4 regions of the Leuconostoc sp. JNUCC 76 genome follow, and region 1 is predicted to be linked to each of the others. Evidence: predicted binding sites of a transcription regulator. Region 1 holds the regulator's gene; each other region holds the start of a gene.
The links. The regulator LexA, encoded in region 1, represses DNA repair genes until DNA is damaged. The targets are predictions, from matches to a motif close to CNAACANNTGTTNG.
Positions count from the first base shown of each region.

Region 2: a site for LexA is predicted at 2,344-2,357, ahead of uvrB (excinuclease ABC subunit UvrB). Genes of this name have one in related genera too.
Region 3: a site for LexA is predicted at 2,509-2,522, ahead of JNUCC76_RS04960 (Y-family DNA polymerase). Genes of this name have one in related genera too.
Region 4: a site for LexA is predicted at 1,883-1,896, ahead of JNUCC76_RS03775 (DNA polymerase III subunit alpha). Genes of this name have one in related genera too.

Region 1 covers NZ_CM132206.1:1,287,603-1,291,824, reverse strand. Annotated here, with positions in the region: gene carB (carbamoyl-phosphate synthase large subunit) at 1-375, shown strand, start outside; gene pyrF (orotidine-5'-phosphate decarboxylase) at 420-1,115, shown strand; gene pyrE (orotate phosphoribosyltransferase) at 1,116-1,748, shown strand; gene lexA (transcriptional repressor LexA) at 1,788-2,426, opposite strand; gene JNUCC76_RS06500 (YneF family protein) at 2,675-2,911, shown strand; gene JNUCC76_RS06495 (lysophospholipid acyltransferase family protein) at 2,922-3,560, opposite strand; gene JNUCC76_RS06490 (tRNA1(Val) (adenine(37)-N6)-methyltransferase) at 3,620-4,222, shown strand, end outside.
Region 2 covers NZ_CM132206.1:328,903-333,124, forward strand. Annotated here, with positions in the region: gene JNUCC76_RS01875 (YkuJ family protein) at 1-125, shown strand, start outside; gene JNUCC76_RS01880 (LTA synthase family protein) at 177-2,315, shown strand; gene uvrB (excinuclease ABC subunit UvrB) at 2,432-4,222, shown strand, end outside.
Region 3 covers NZ_CM132206.1:998,345-1,002,566, reverse strand. Annotated here, with positions in the region: gene JNUCC76_RS04975 (XRE family transcriptional regulator) at 1-75, opposite strand, end outside; gene JNUCC76_RS04970 (hypothetical protein) at 499-753, opposite strand; gene JNUCC76_RS04965 (hypothetical protein) at 750-1,121, opposite strand; gene JNUCC76_RS04960 (Y-family DNA polymerase) at 1,148-2,470, opposite strand; gene JNUCC76_RS04955 (DJ-1/PfpI family protein) at 2,686-3,078, opposite strand; gene JNUCC76_RS04950 (helix-turn-helix transcriptional regulator) at 3,251-3,547, shown strand; gene JNUCC76_RS04945 (helix-turn-helix transcriptional regulator) at 3,531-4,100, shown strand; partial or broken gene JNUCC76_RS04940 (IS30 family transposase) at 4,153-4,222, opposite strand, start outside.
Region 4 covers NZ_CM132206.1:730,105-734,326, forward strand. Annotated here, with positions in the region: gene JNUCC76_RS03760 (Nif3-like dinuclear metal center hexameric protein) at 1-187, shown strand, start outside; gene pepT (peptidase T) at 231-1,466, shown strand; gene JNUCC76_RS03770 (YjzD family protein) at 1,519-1,716, opposite strand; gene JNUCC76_RS03775 (DNA polymerase III subunit alpha) at 1,911-4,222, shown strand, end outside.

The sequences.
Region 1 (4,222 bases):
GGCAATGTCTTGTTCACAGTTGCTGATGATGACAAAGAAGAGGCGCTCGAATTAGCAAAGAGATTCAATGATTTGGGATTTGCTTTGTTTGCAACTGCCGGTACGGGTGCTTACTTGTCAGACAATGACTTGCCTGTGGAAGTACTCGATAAAATTTCGGAATCAGATAATAATGCAGTTGCAGCACTGCGTCAACAAAAAGTACAGGTTGTTATTAACACAACTCAAGCAGATGACCGTGCTGAAAGCGATGGCCGTTTGATTAGAAATGCTGCAATTGAAAATGCCGTGCCTTTGTTTACTGCCTTAGACACAGTTAGTGCCTTCTTAGAAGTATTAGAGTCGCGCAGTTTTACAGTGAAAGAAATGCACTAAACTTTTTCAAATAAGCTTCGGCTTATGTACATAGGAGGATCATAATGACAGAACAGCCAGTCTTTATTGCTTTGGACTTTCCCGATGCAACCACTACTTGCAAATTTTTGGAGCCTTTTTCAGATCTAGTGGAACAGCCAGCATTGAAAATCGGTATGGAGCTTTTTTATCGTACGGGACCAGAGTTCATCACAGAACTACGTGCATTGGGCTATACGATTTTCTTAGATTTAAAACTTTACGATATTCCAAATACTGTTGGTCGTGCAGTCGCTAATATATCAAAACTAGATGTACAATATTTAACTTTGCATGCAGCTGGAGGGAAAAGAATGTTGGAAGCAGCTGTTGCCAATAAGAGTGACGCATTAAAATTACTTGCAGTGACGCAGCTAACTTCTTTTTCTGAAGCTGAGGTACAAGAGATACAATTAACCACAGCAACTATTGAAGAAAGTGTTGCACATTTGGCTAAGCTTGCTTACTCGGCGGGCATAGACGGGACAATTAGTTCACCTTTGGAGGCTAGTTTAATCAAGTCACACACGAATGACCGATTTTTACGTATTACACCTGGTATTCGTTTAGCTGGTGACGCAGCTGGAGATCAAGTGCGTGTGACTACGCCAGCGGAAGCCAAGAAGTTGAATTCAACTGGATTAGTTGTTGGTCGATCAATTACACAATCAACTAACCCAGTAGCTGCATATCAACGTGTTGTCAATGAATGGAGAAAATAAATGACAGACTATAAACAACAAGTAGCTAATGATTTACTTGAAATTGGTGCCGTAAAATTTTCACCAGAAGAACCTTTCACGTGGGCATCGGGTATAAAGAGTCCAATCTATACAGATAATCGGATGACCATTGGTTTCCCTTCGGTACGTCAAAATATTTATAAGGGGTTGTCTGAATTAATAAAAAAAGAGTATGGTGACGTTGAAATTATTGGTGGCGTGGCTACTGCAGGTATTCCTCATTCAGCTTGGGTAGCTGAAGAATTAAATAAGCCAATGATCTATGTACGTTCAAAACCTAAAGATCACGGGGCAGGTCGTCAAACAGAAGGCGCCTTGGTAAAAAATCGTAAAGTCGTTCTGATTGATGATTTGATATCAACAGGGGGGTCTGTGTTGGCTGCAGTAAATGCGGTACGTAATGAGGGAGCAAGTGTACTTGGCGTTGTTTCTATATTCTCTTATGAATTGCCAGCTGGTCAAAAAAACTTTGATGAAGCAGGACTAACATTTAACTCACTAACAACATACTCACAACTCATTGAAACAGCTGTAAAGCGTGGAGATCTCGATAAATCACAAGTGGAAACCTTACAAAACTGGAAGAAAAATCCAAATTCTTGGCAAGCATAATAAAAAGGCTCATCAGAGATGAGCCTTTTTACTTGGTTTTTAATAAATAGCGTCGCGATATAGTCCGATAACTTTTCCTAAAATAGAGACTTTTTGCAAGATAATTGGTGCCATGCTGTTATTTTCAGGTTGTAAGCGATAATGATCGGCTTCACGGAAAAACCGCTTAACTGTCGCTTCATTGCTATCATTCATAGCGACAACAACATCACCATTATCAGCATTCTCTTGCTTACGTACGATAACTTTGTCCCCATCTAGGATGCCAATGTTAATCATTGAATCACCATGGACATTAAGCATGAATAAATCACCATCAAATTGCATTAAATTATCTGGAATAGGGAAAAATTCGGTTGCTTCTTCTTCCACTGCCAAAATTGGTGTGCCCGCTGTAACCATTCCAAGTACCGGAATTTTTCCGGGTGTTGTTGAAATGCCAAGCATCTCTAAACCAATATCGGTTACTTCAATCGCGCGAGCTCTTGGTTTAGAAGCATCTTTTAAAAGATAACCTTTTTTTACCAGACGTTCGATGTGACCGTGAATAGTTGAAGAAGAAGATAATCCAACAGCTTCACCAATTTCTCGGACAGTTGGTGGGTAACCATTTTCTGATTGTGCTTCATGAATAAATCGAAGCACTTGAATTTGTTTGCTTTCTTGTGTAATTGCCATGATGGGTTTCCTACTTGTTAAATTTACTATCATTAGTATAACGGAAAAACACGAACAAATCAAACGTTTGTTCGTTATTTTTGTCAAAATTCAACCTAATATTAAATAAATAATAAAAATTTGTGTTATTTATTTTTGTAACGAACAAAACGGTTCATATTGAAAACGTTAACTCTGCAAGTTATTATAGCACGCCTTTGCTGGCTGTGCTATAATAACTATCAGACATTTTAGTAAGGAGAATATGCATGATTAGCACATGGCTAGCAATTTTGATTGCAGTGTTAACTTTAGTTATTGGTTTGGTCGGTGGCTTTTTCTTGGCACGTAATTCAATGAAGAATTATCTTGCAAAAAACCCACCTATTTCAGAAGAAATGATGAAATCAATGATGATGTCAATGGGACAAAAACCATCTCAAAAGAAATTGAACCAAATGATGGCTCAAATGAAGCAACAAAGTGCCAACTCACAAAAAAAATAAGCCGAGTGGCTTATTTTTTTTCTAAACGTTTAGGATCTATATATTTCCAAGAAGGATCAACTTCGACATCGAGTTCATCAAAAGCTGTTTGCATCATCTCAGTATACTTGGCGATGTTTTCTTTATTTAAACGATCTTTTCTATCAATAACAATTGGTTCTCCGAAATTAACTGTGGTATTATTACGTTTAAAAAGATGGCTGAACTTAACAGGGCCTTGATAGACAGCTGGTACGATAGTTTTTCCAGCCATTCGTGCAATTAAAATGGAACCTGATTTTAAATCATCACTGTGTCTAGAACCAGAAGGAAACATTATTAAAGAGCGATTGCCATCTTTTAATTCGCGTACAGGAATTTTGATGACGCTTGGGCCAACATTTTCACGATCAACTGGGAATGCGCCGGCTGATTTAATTAACCATGCAAGTGGCTTGAATTTAAATAACTCAATTTTTGCCATGAAAATAAAGTGTTTTGGGTAGGCCGCCACGGCATACCATACTGGATCCCACCAAGTGCGGTGTGGGCCAACTAGCACATAGTTATCGTTTTGGGGTATTCTGTCGCGATTCATGTATTTAATGCGGCCAGTAACTGCCCATATTAAAGCAACAGCAATGCCGCGTAAAAAATCATAGAATTTCATATTTATTTACCTCATAAATTAATCATTTCAATTTTACAGATAAACAGAGAGAAACGCAAATGACACAACCAGTTCTTAAAGCAAATGAACGTATCGATGGCCTTCCATCACAAAACATTAATATTATCCAGAATCCAGACATGTTTTCCTATTCCTTAGATGCAATCTTATTAGCACATTTTGCTGATGTAAAGGGAAAAGGTAAAGGGCTATCTGTAGATTTGGGATCAGGTACTGGCGCAGTTGGCCTTTTTTACGCCCCAAAAGTGTCTGGGGAAATCAAGTTAGTCGAGATACAACCAGAACTAGCTGAAATGGCACAACGTAGCATTGAGCTGAACAATTTACATGAACGTGTTTCAGTCATTCAAGCTGACATGAAAGATATATTTAATGAAATTCAACCTGGATCTGTTGAAACTGTTCTGACTAATCCACCTTATTTCCCATTAAATGAAACTACTAAGACTAATGTTGATAAACATTATGAAATTGCGCGCCACGAGTTGATGATTAACCTACCTGAGTTGGCTCAAATTACCAATAAACTCCTGAAAAATAATGGCAAGGTCTATATGGTACACCGGCCGGAAAGACTAGCAGATATATTCGCAGCATTTGCTGCACGAAAGCTCATGATTAAAAGAGTCCAATTTGTTTAT
Region 2 (4,222 bases), 960 kb from region 1:
ATCAATTAACCAAAATTTGGACAGTTCAAGAACACCGAGAAATTCGGCAGTTTCAATTTGATGATATTGATTTGGTTGCAATTGAAATCTACGATGTTTTACATGATTTCAAACTAATTTATTAGGAGGGTGCTTAACACATTGTATTAAGATGTTATCAAGCACGTTTATAACAAATGATAGGTTTATTAAAACGAATTTCAAACCCCAAAAATCTCTGGCGACAAATTAAAAGAACCATGGATACATCGGCACCGATTGTTTGGTTTTTTATATTAAACGTTGTCCTCGTTTGGTTGAAAACATATGCCGAATATCATATGAATTTTAATTTGGGTGTGGAAGGCTCAACGCAGCAATTTTTGCTGTTCTTGAATCCAATCCCGACGGCTATTATATTTTTAAGTATTTCCTTGTATTTTCGTGGCGTAACCAGTTATTGGTTGGCAATTATTTTTAATTTGATTCAGTCAATATGGTTATTTGCGAATATGCTATACTACAGAGAATTTTCAGATTTCCTATCAATGGGTATTTTGGGTTCTGGTAGTTCAACTGGAACAAATCTTGGTAAATCGATTGCGGCAATTATTCATTGGACGGATTATCTTGTCTTTATTGATATTGTGATTTTAATTTTGCTAGTGGTTTTCAAGCAATTAACGATTGATCATAAAGGCGTTCAAAAAAAATTTGCTATTTTAACGACGCTTTTTGGTGTCATCTTGATGTTAGTAGATTATGGTATCGCATCAACGGATCGTTCAGGTTTGTTGACTCGCTCATTTGATAATAATTACATTGTTAAATATTTAGGATTGAATGAATATGCTGCATTTAACGCTGTACAAACTTATAATCAAACCGAAAGCCGGAAGCGAGCAAAGCCATCCGATTTAGCTAAAGTAAAAAAGTTTGTTGCTACGCAAAAATTGCCTGCCAATATTCAGTATTATGGTACGCAAAAAGGTAAGAATGTCTTTATGATTCATTTGGAATCATTTCAGCAGTTCTTAATAGATTATAAAGTTGATGGGCAAGAAGTCACACCCAACCTGAACCAGTTCTATCATGACCAAAACACGCTAAGTTTTGATAATTTCTATAACCAAGTTGGTCAGGGGAAGACATCTGATGCGGAGATGATGCAAGAAAACTCTCTATATGGCTTGGCTACAGGTTCTGCTATGGTCAAGTATGGTACGAGTAATACGTTTGAGTCATTACCAGCTATATTAGGACAAAGAGGCTATACAACTGCTGCCTTTCACGGGGATGTTGCAAGTTTTTGGAATCGTGATAATACCTATAAATCATTTGGCTATAATTACTTTTTCTCTAAATCTTATTATGCTAATGCAAACAAAGCAAACTATAACATTGGTTATGGGATGAAAGATAAAATTTTTCTGCGAGATAGTGCGAAGTATATTGAACAGCTCCCACAACCATTTTATGCGAAGTTAATAACCGTAACAAATCATTATCCATATGATTTGGATAAACAAAATATCAGTTTCCCAGCAACAAAAACTGGAGACAAAACTGTTGATGGTTATGTTCAAACAGCTCACTATTTGGATCAGGCATTTGCTGAGCTGATGAGTTATCTCAAAAAAGCTGGGTTGTATGACAATTCTGTATTTGTGCTGTATGGTGATCACTATGGAATTTCTGAAAACCATCAGGATGCTATTGCACAGTTACTTGGTAAAGATAAAATTACTAATAATGATTTAGCTACTTTCCAAAAAGTGCCATTCATGATTCATGCGACAGGGCTAAAGGGTGGTGTTGACCATACATATGGTGGTGAAATTGATATGTTGCCAACTTTAATGGATGTGCTTGGAATCCCAGATAATAATATGACTATGTTTGGCCAAGACATGCTGTCCTCGAAGTACGATGGTAAAGTGGTTTTCCGTGATGGTGATTGGATAACGCCAACGTATACGAAATACAATAACCAGTATTTTAATACTAAAACTGGTGATCAAGTTACGCTCAAATCAGATAAAAAGTTGCAAAAAGTTGCAAAACAAATGTCCGATTATGCAACAAAAGTTTTGGGTTACTCCGATGCAGTTATTACGGGCGATTTATTGCGCTTTGATACTTCAAATTCTGATTTTAATCTTATTAACAAAAAGAATTATAATTATAAAAAAACTGAGGGACTAGCCTCGCTTAAAAAAGCACTTAAGTCTAATCCTTCGAGTGTATTAGCCAAGAATAAAGGCAAATCAACACTTAGCGACTATGTCACAGATGCACCGGAATTAAAAACAGATTCTGATGACGATGACAAGTAATCACAAAAAACGAACGAAACGCTCATGTAGAACGTTTGTTCGTTTTTTGTTATAATGGGATGATAGTGTACTAAGTGTGAAATAATACTGAGCAGATTTATGAAAAGAGAACGTCAATGATAGAGCGACAGATAGAACATGAATTTGAAATTAAATCTAAATATGAACCAACCGGTGACCAACCACAAGCCATTGAAAAACTAGTTGGTGGAATCAACAATCATGTTAAAGAACAGATATTACTCGGAGCTACGGGAACAGGTAAAACATTTACCATTTCAAATGTAATTAAGGAAGTAAAAAAGCCAACGTTAGTTTTAAGTCATAATAAGACTTTAGCTGGACAGTTATATGGTGAGCTAAAAGAATTTTTTCCTAACAATGCAGTAGAATATTTTGTCTCTTACTATGATTATTATCAGCCTGAAGCTTATGTCCCAAGTTCTGATACATTTATTGAAAAAGATTCAGCTGTGAATGATGAAATCGATAAACTACGAAACTCCGCGACTAGTTCGTTACTTGAACGTAATGATGTCATTGTGGTTGCTTCCGTCAGTTCTATTTTTGGTTTAGGAGATCCGCACCAGTATAAGGATCATGTTATCAGTTTGCGTGTTGGATATGAGTATGAGCGGGATCAATTAATGCGTGATTTGATTGATGTGCAGTTTACTCGTAATGACCTTGATTTTCATCGTGGAACGTTCCGTGTTCGTGGTGACGTGATTGAAATTTTCCCTGCTTCCCAAGATGAAATGGCTTTGCGAATTGAATTTTTTGGTGATGAAATTGATCGTATCCGAGAAATCAATTCTTTGACAGGAGAAACAATAGCAGAACGTGATCATGTAGCTATTTTTCCGGCAAAACATTTTATGACCGATGACGACCAAATGCAGGTGGCATTGGACGGTATCCGTCAAGAAATGAACACTCAGGTTGAGCTATTCAAAAAAGAAGGTAAGTTATTAGAGGCGCAGCGTATTAAACAACGTACAGAGTATGATTTGGCGATGCTCGAAGAAATGGGATTTGTTGGCGGCATTGAAAACTACTCACGTTGGATGGATGGTCGTCAAGCGGGTGAACCACCATTTACATTGATTGACTTTTTCCCAGATGATTTTTTGATTGTTATTGATGAAAGTCATGTTACCATGCCACAAATTCGCGGTATGTTTAACGGGGATAAAGCTAGAAAAGAAACGTTGGTTAACTATGGCTTTCGTTTGCCAAGTGCATTAGATAATCGGCCATTAAAACTTCCTGAATTCGAAAAACACGTTAACCAGATTATTTATATGTCAGCGACACCTGGAGATTATGAAAATGAGCGTGTCGATTCAAAACACGTTATTCAACAAATTATTCGACCAACGGGGTTGCTTGATCCAGAAGTTGAAGTGCGACCAGTCATGGGACAAATTGATGACTTGGTCGGGGAAATAACGAAGCGATCAGAGCGTGATGAACGTGTGTTTATCACAACGTTAACCAAACGTATGGCTGAGGATCTAACTGATTATTTGAAAGATTTGGGAATAAAAGTAGCTTATTTGCATGCGGATATCAAAACACTTGAACGTACGGAAATTATTCGTGATTTACGCTTGGGTAAATATGATGTTTTAATTGGTATTAACTTATTGCGTGAGGGGATTGATGTTCCTGAAGTATCCTTAGTAGCTATATTGGATGCTGATAAAGAAGGATTTTTGCGTAATCCACGTTCATTAATTCAAACTATTGGTCGTGCCGCACGTAATGAAAATGGACACGTTATCATGTATGCGGATAAGATGACTAGATCCATGCTTGAAGCTATTGATGAAACAGCCCGCAGGCGCGATATTCAGATGCAATATAATACGCAACATGGTATTACACCGAAAACAATTAAGAAA
Region 3 (4,222 bases), 290 kb from region 1:
ATCGGTCTCAGCTTTTGAAATCGTAGCCGTTGATAATTTCCCTTTTGATTTCACAGCTAATTCCAATTGTGTCAAACTTTTTCTTTTCGCGATAGGCTTTTACTATTGATCTAAAAGAATGTTTTATTTTGTCTCCTTCTCACTTGTTTTTATTGTCAAGTTCCATTGGTTTGGATACCACTAATTAACCGTCATTTGGCACGGCTTCTTAATATTTAGGCTATTTTTAAGCAAAAAAATAAGCCCACACAGGACTTATGAGCTTTTAAAATAACGAATATTACTAAAGCGTTACTTCATTTCAAATTATTGACTTTGGATTTTTATAGAATGGTGTAACTCCTTGTGTACCAACCTATCAACCAGTAGAATTACGGAAATATTTTTGTGATTGTACTGGTTGATTTTTTATTTGTAAAACACGGCTTATTCCATTGTACCAATGTCATACATCAATATTAAATCACTGTCCACAGCTTTTAAGACTGTTTAACATGATTAATCACTTGTTCGAATCGTTAATCCAGTAGCTTCATGAATCTGTTTTGCTAATGCTGGTATTTGCAACCGGTATTCATCATCAAGACGACCAATTTGTTGCGAACGCTTGGCTTGTCCGATTTTATAGTATTCAAAGAAAATATTAACTTTTTTGGCATATCGCTGATGAACAATACGTACTTCATAAATCGTATTGGGTTGTTTTGTAAATAGCGTTTGAATGGTTATGATTATGTCTTCAATTGGATTCATTTTTCTCTGATAACCGTCCTAATATCTTCAAAAGCGATAAATTGTTGATTAATGTAGACACCTAATTCTGTAAAGCCATTAACTAAACCAGTCACATTAGGAATCAGATAACCATCATTAGTTTCAATGTTTTGTTGCACAGTCACTATGTGATAATTCACACAAGAATGTTGTAAGGTACTTTGTGCTTCATTTAGTGGTATTTTAGGTAACTTTTGCGTTTTCTGATTGCGTTGAACGTCCTCTTTGACTAAGGATGAGGTGTGATCGGATAAGAAGTAACCATTCCACTTGATTTTGCCACGTTCGCGATAATCATTCTTAAAGTAGCGATTGATAATGGTGCTAAAGTTTTCTTTATTTGTCATATTGCTGTGCCAACACATTCTTTCTTTTAATCATAACTATTACCCCCATTATGGCCACCCACTAGGCTAGCTCGATTAATGGCAGTGCCCCCCTCTTCTTTGGACATGGCTCGCATCAAAGCAGTTGTGCCAAAACGTTGCCGAATTTCATCAACGATTTGGTCAATTTTATTTGTTTTAAGAAGATGTTCAGGTTGTTCAAAAAGATTAAGCTGTACGCCAGTGTCATCAACTAAACCACCATAATCAATCCCAATGTTTCTAATCACTTCGCCATGCCAGTACTTTCTAAAAAGATTAACCATAACAGCCATTAAGGTATTGGTATCATTGGTAGGATTAATCCGGCACTGTTTCCTAAAACCATGAGATCCCTGTTGCTCAGTTTCAGAAAAGGAATAACCGATAAACAAACTAACTAAGCCTGTTTGCTTTTGATGGGCACGAATTCTTGTAGCGACTTGATCAGCCATTTCACGAATGACAAGTTCAATCTCAGCTTGTTGGCTATAATCACGTGGTAATACTTGTGAGTTACTATAAGACTTACTTTTTGGTTTAATGTTTTCAGCCAAATCAGAACGGTCAATACCCCAAGACAACGCGAGTAATTGTTCACCCATTAATCCTAGTTGCGAACGAAAAAGATATGGATCTTGATGCGCTAAGTCATTCATCGAATGAATACCCATCAAATTGAGCTTACGAGCAGTCCGTGAACCAATACTCCAAATATTAGTGAGTTGTGTGATTGGCCATAATTTATCTGGTACATCTTCATAATGCCAAATACCTGTTAAATTCTTTGCGTGTTTAGCTTCAATATCAAGCGCCAATTTAGCTAAGACTGGTGAATCACCAATGCCAACAGTTAAATAGATACCTGTTTCTGCCCGAACTTGTTGTTGTATTTTGAAAGCAACTTCTGCTGGTGTCTTGCCAAATAACTGCCAAGAATGTGTCATATCAAGGATAGATTCGTCAATGGAATATGGCAATAAGTGCGCATCATCAGTGTATTGTCGATAGATATTATTAATACGTAGATTTTCTTGAATATAAAGATTCATTCTCGGATGAGCAATCACTAAGTCCGGACAAACAGGAATATCACGTTGTCGGGTAACATTAGTGATACCCAGTATTTTCTTGACCATTGGTGAAGATGCCAAGACTAAACCACCGTTGGTATTTTCTTGTTCTGACATCACAACAAGTAATGCTTTTAATGGGTTATAGTCACGTTCCACACACTCAACACTGGCATAGAAACTTTTAGAGTCAATCATAAATATCACACGTCGTTCTTCATGTGTATAATCATATTCAGTTTTTGGTTGATCTACCATAGACTATCTCCAAAACAAAAGCTGTATAATTCATTATACGAACAAATGTTCTGTTTGGCAAGAGAAAACTATAATCCTATAAACAAATTACTGTTCTCCAGAAAGTTCAGATTCTTGGTTAGAGGGTAAAGTTTGCAAAAGCTTAAAAAAGAAATTCGAATTCCCTGTACTAAAATAGTTATACCAAGCCTCTAACGTGTCTGACTCAAAAACATCTAAACTCTCAATAAAGTGTGTGAGTGATCATTTAATAATCCAATATTGGCAACCGCTACAGTTGCGCCACAAATTGCGCCTACTGTACCACCAACTGAAAGTAATTCTCTTGAAATACTAATAATTTTACTGTTTTTTTGTTCATTACAAGTATCGGCACCTGGTAACAGTAGAATACTATCTTCGTCCAAGATAATCTCTTCAACTAAGCAGTCTGGCGCTATTTTAAAGCCTCCCATAGTACTAATAGTTTTTTTAGAATAACTAACTGTTTTTATTTGTACCAAAGAAGCATCTCTTTTAAAAAATCGTTTAGAATTTATTTCTGCAGTAATATATCCTATTTCCCAGTCCGCTAGCGTGTCCAATACATAAACATAAATTGTTTTCATACTTTCCTCCATTAATTAGTTCTGCTATCATTATACTTACTGATTGTTGACAACATTATGGCAACAATTCTAAATAACTTAAAGGTGGATAACAAATGAGAGTTAATAGACTTGTTACTATTATTATGATTCTTATTGATAGAAAAAAATTGGCGCAAAAGAATTAGCTGATATGCTTGAAGTATCGACCCGAACTATTTATCGTGATGTAGAGGCTATCAGTATGGCAGGGATTCCAGTTTATTCTACTTCTGGTGTCGGTGGTGGTTTTGAAATTATGGAAAAATTTAAAATTGATAAAAGTACTTTTTCAGAAACAGATTTAACCACAATCCTAACAGGAATGTCCAGCATACCAAGTATCATGAAAAGTAACGATTTTATAAATACGCATACCAAAATTACAAGTTTTATCTCTAAGGATAAATTAGAATTAGCTCGTTCGAAAGCAAATGCACATCGACTTTAGTAATTGGGGAGACCATAGAGATTTAGAACCTTACCTTACTCTTATCAAAATATCATTACAAGAAAACAAAGTTCTTTCATTTGAATACATAAATCATAGTGGGAATCAAACCAAAAGACAAGTTGAACCCTATCAGTTAATTTTAAAAAATAGTCAGTGGTATTTTCAGGGCTATTGCTATAAAAGAAATGATTTTCGTTTGTTTAAATTATCCCGTATTTCTAATTTACAAATTAAGAATCGCACGTTTATTCCCAAAATAAATCCAGACCCCCTTTTAGATACGACAGAAATTTTAACTAAATTACGAATAACTATTAAACTGAGGATTCATGAGTCAATTTTAGAACGAATTCTTGATTATTGTGACTATGAGAACTTTTCAAAAGATGATAAAAGCCATTATATTGTTAATTTTCCTTTTATAGAAAATGATTATTACTACAGCATGCTTTTAGGTTTTGGGGATCAATGTGAATGTCTAGGACCCCTACATGTTCGTTCAACATTGAAAGAAAAAATAAAGAATTTATCCCGAATATATGAATCTTAATTGTGATTACCTAGACAAAAATAAAATTATTGAAGTATTAGTTTTATTTTGCTTATTTTAATTTTCTTTTTTCATCCGCACGACGATACCTTTGCATCGTCTTATATTCTTTATCAAACAAC
Region 4 (4,222 bases), 560 kb from region 1:
CACAGCCGATGTCTACTATCACGTTGGGCACGACATCTTGGCTTCAAATTTTATTGTGATCGATCCTGATCATCATATGGAAGCCATTGCTAATGAAAAAATGGTTGATAAGGTCAAAGAATGGTTTGGTGACACTGTTGATATAGTTGCTACAAAAATCAATACAGATCCATACAAATATATTTAGTGAACGGCTAAAGCAGTGGGCAAATGCTCAAAAGGAGTAATATATGACAAAGTATCCTGAATTAACAGAACGTTTTTTGAAGTATATAAAAGTAGATACGCAATCTGATGAGAACTCAGAAACAGTACCTTCGTCACCTAAAGAGGTCGCTTTTTTGGCAGATTTAGCTGACGAATTAAAAGCTATTGGTCTTGAAAATGTACGCACCATGAAAGATGGTTATGTATTTGCGGAATTATCCAGCAATATTGATGACAGTGCTGTACCCACAATTGGCTTTATTGCACACGTCGATACTGCAGATTTTAATGGAGCGAACATTAACCCACAAATTGTTAAAAATTACGACGGCCAATCGTCAATTAAGTTGGGAAATAGTGGTTACGAATTGACAACTAACGAATTTCCTAGCTTAAAAAAATATGCGGGACATACTTTAATTACAACTGATGGCACAACACTATTAGGTGCTGATGATAAAGCTGGAGATGCTGAAATCATTACGGCAGCCCAGTATTTAATTGCACATCCAGAGATCAAACATGGTGATTTGCGATTTGCTTTTGGACCAGATGAAGAGATTGGCATCGGTGCCGATCATTTTGATGTTGAAGCATTTGGTGCTGACTTCGCTTATACAATGGATGGCGGACCGTTAGGCGAGCTTGAGTGGGAGACATTTAATGCTGCGAGCGCCGATATCACAATTCAGGGACGAAATGTTCATCCAGGAACTGCAAAAGATACAATGGTTAATGCCATTCAACTAGCATTTGATTTTCATGAACAACTTCCTGTCCATGATCGCCCAGAAAACACCGAAGGAACAGAAGGATTTTGGCATCTTCTAGCAGTTGACGGTAATCCTGAAGAAGCAACTCTGCGTTATATTGTTCGTGATCATGACCGAAATATATTTGAAGAACGTAAGCAAAGATTATTAGATATTGCCGATGCCTTTAATCAGAAATTAGGGGAAAAGCGTATTAAAGTTGTATTGAAAGATCAATACTATAATATGGGTGAAATCTTGAAAGATGATATGCGTTCAGTTAATTTGGCTGAAAAAGCGATGAATAACTTAGCGATTAAACCAATTATTGAACCTGTCCGTGGTGGTACCGATGGTTCAAAAATAACTTTCCTAGGGCTACCAACACCAAATATTTTTGCTGGAGGCGAAAATATGCATGGCCGTTTTGAATATGTTTCTACAACAGTCATGGAACAGGCAACAGACGTTATTTTAGAAATTGTAAAACTTGCACAAGAAAAATAACTTTTGGATAAACAAAAAAGAGCTCAACTGAGCTCTTTTTTAATCTTGTGATTTATTCTTCAGACGCAACTTCTTTTGGTGCAGCTGATCCTGAAATTGCTGGAATCGCAACTATCGCAATTTCACCAACAATAACAGCAATGACAGCAACAGTAACAAAATCATAAGTGCCAGAATTCAATTGGGATACAATATAACCCAAAATTTCACCAAATATTGCCGACCAAATTGCTACCATAATGTATTTCATGATTTTTTACCTCTTTACTGTCATTATAATACACCTTTTTTCACAAATGGCAAGTTTTTAAGTGAATTTAAACAAGAAAATAGAAAATGTCTAATTTTTGATTTTGAAGAACCCTAATATTTGTTAAAATTGACGACTTTTATGTGATTTTTCTGTATAATTAAAGAAAACAGATGTTCGTATAAGGAGTTGAAATGTACGCACCGCTTCAAATTTTAAGCAGTTATAGCTTATTAAAAAATCCAAATACAATTGAACAAATTGTCCAGACAGCAAAGACTCGTGGTTATGAAGCCATTGCACTGGCTGATGTTAATGTAATGTACGGAGCGATAGACTGGTTTCGACAAACAAGAAAGCATGGAATTAAACCCTTATTTGGCTTGACATTGATGGTCAACGGACTTGTGAATACTGCTACACTATTTCCAATCGTACTATTAGCTGAGAACCAAGTAGGCTACCAAAATCTAATGTGGCTATCATCAGCGAAGATGACCAGTCAGGGAGATTTTCAGTGGGAAACAATGGTTAAACACTTAGCTGGTATAAACATTGTTTTTCCAACTGACAGTGAGCTCGTTCAACTCATCTCTTCAGGGTATGAGGAAGTTGATAACTATTGGCAACAACTTATCACCCTTGTGGACGAGCACCATTCTTTTATTGGTATTAATTCGCAAATGGCACCGCAGATACAAGAGAGATTAGCGCAATTTAGCGAACGAACTGGTGGTCGTATGATTGCTTTAGATGATATTGATTATCTTAACTCAGATGATGCTTTCACTACTCAAGTCTTAAAAGCAATTGATGCAAATGTTAAATTGGACGATATTAAAATTTTGGCTCAGCAACAAGGTTCACATATTTTAAGAGATTTAACTGTTGTTCAGCAAGAATATCAAGATACAGAAATACTAAAGACAGCTTATATTAATAACGAATTATTGGTTTCAAAAAGCAATGTCAGCATTGAATTTAAAGATACGGCTTTACCACCTTTTGAAACACCATCTGGCGTGACCAACGCACAGTTTTTAGAAACAATTGCTGTCAATGGATTAAAAAAACGATTACAAGGACATAATACGAGCTTGAACTTGTACGAAGAAAGATTGCAGCACGAATTAAAAACCATTGAATTGTTAGGATTTAGCGATTACTTCCTGATTGTTTGGGACATTGTTAACTTTGCACATAAAAACCACATTCAAACTGGACCAGGTCGTGGTTCTGTCGCTGGATCTTTGGTTGCGTACAGTTTACAAATTACCGATGTAGATCCCTTGCAATTTAATTTGCTATTTGAACGTTTTCTAAATGATGAGCGCGTGCAAATGCCTGATATTGATATTGATTGGCCACCAAGCAAGCGTGAAGAACTATTCACCTACCTTTATCAAAAGTACGGGAAAAGAAATTTTGGTCAGATTATTACATTTGGTACTTTAGCTTCTAAGCAAGCCCTACGTGATGTTGGTAGAGTGTTTGGATTACCAACCCCAGCATTGAGCAAGTTGAGTGCTAGTATACCTGAAGGAAAAAATGGACGAAAAGTGTCTATTGATGATGCGCTCAAAGCGCCACAATTGCAGAATGCTCTTCGTGATATTGATAATGGTAGACTATTATTACAAACGGCTTTGAAAATTGAGGGTCTACCAAAAAATTACTCTACACATGCGGCAGGAATTGTACTCAGTGCGAACCCTTTGGTAAAAACATTGCCCGTGCAATCTGGTACGGAGGGACGCTTATTAACACAATTTGAAAAAGATCCAGTTGAACAATTAGGGTTACTTAAAATCGATATTCTAGGATTACAAAATTTGGCAATTTTAAGCCAAGCACTCTATTATGCTCAAAAAGAGCTACCAGAAGGATTTGATATTACTAAAATTGCTTTAGATGATGCCAAAACCCTAGCATTATTTGCTAAAGGCGACACAAATGGAGTTTTCCAGTTTGAATCTGCAGGCATTAAAAACGTATTGCGAAAGTTGAAACCGGTCACCTTTGAACATATTGTGGCTGTTAACGCGCTTTACCGTCCTGGTCCTGCACAAAATATTGATAAGTTTATCGCTCGACGCCATGGTAAAGAACCAGTGACAATCCCAGATCCTAGTTTGAAATCAATTTTGGCGCCAACTTTCGGTATCATTGTATATCAAGAGCAGGTTATGCTAGTTGCGGAGTCATATGCTGGGTTCACGCTAGGCGAGGCGGATGTTTTACGAAGTGCCATGTCGAAGAAAAAAGTCGACAAAATGCAAAAACTGCATGAGAAATTTATTAAAGGTGCTTTGAAAAATGGGCATGATCAAGAACAAGCAGAACTTATTTTTTCTTATATTGATGAATTCGCTAATTATGGTTTCAATCGTTCTCATGCAGTTGCTTATAGTAAATTGGCTTTTGAGTTAGCCTTTCTAAAGGCACATTATCCAGTTGCTTTTTTTACAGCTCTATTAAATGCAAATCTGGGGGAACAAAAAAAAGT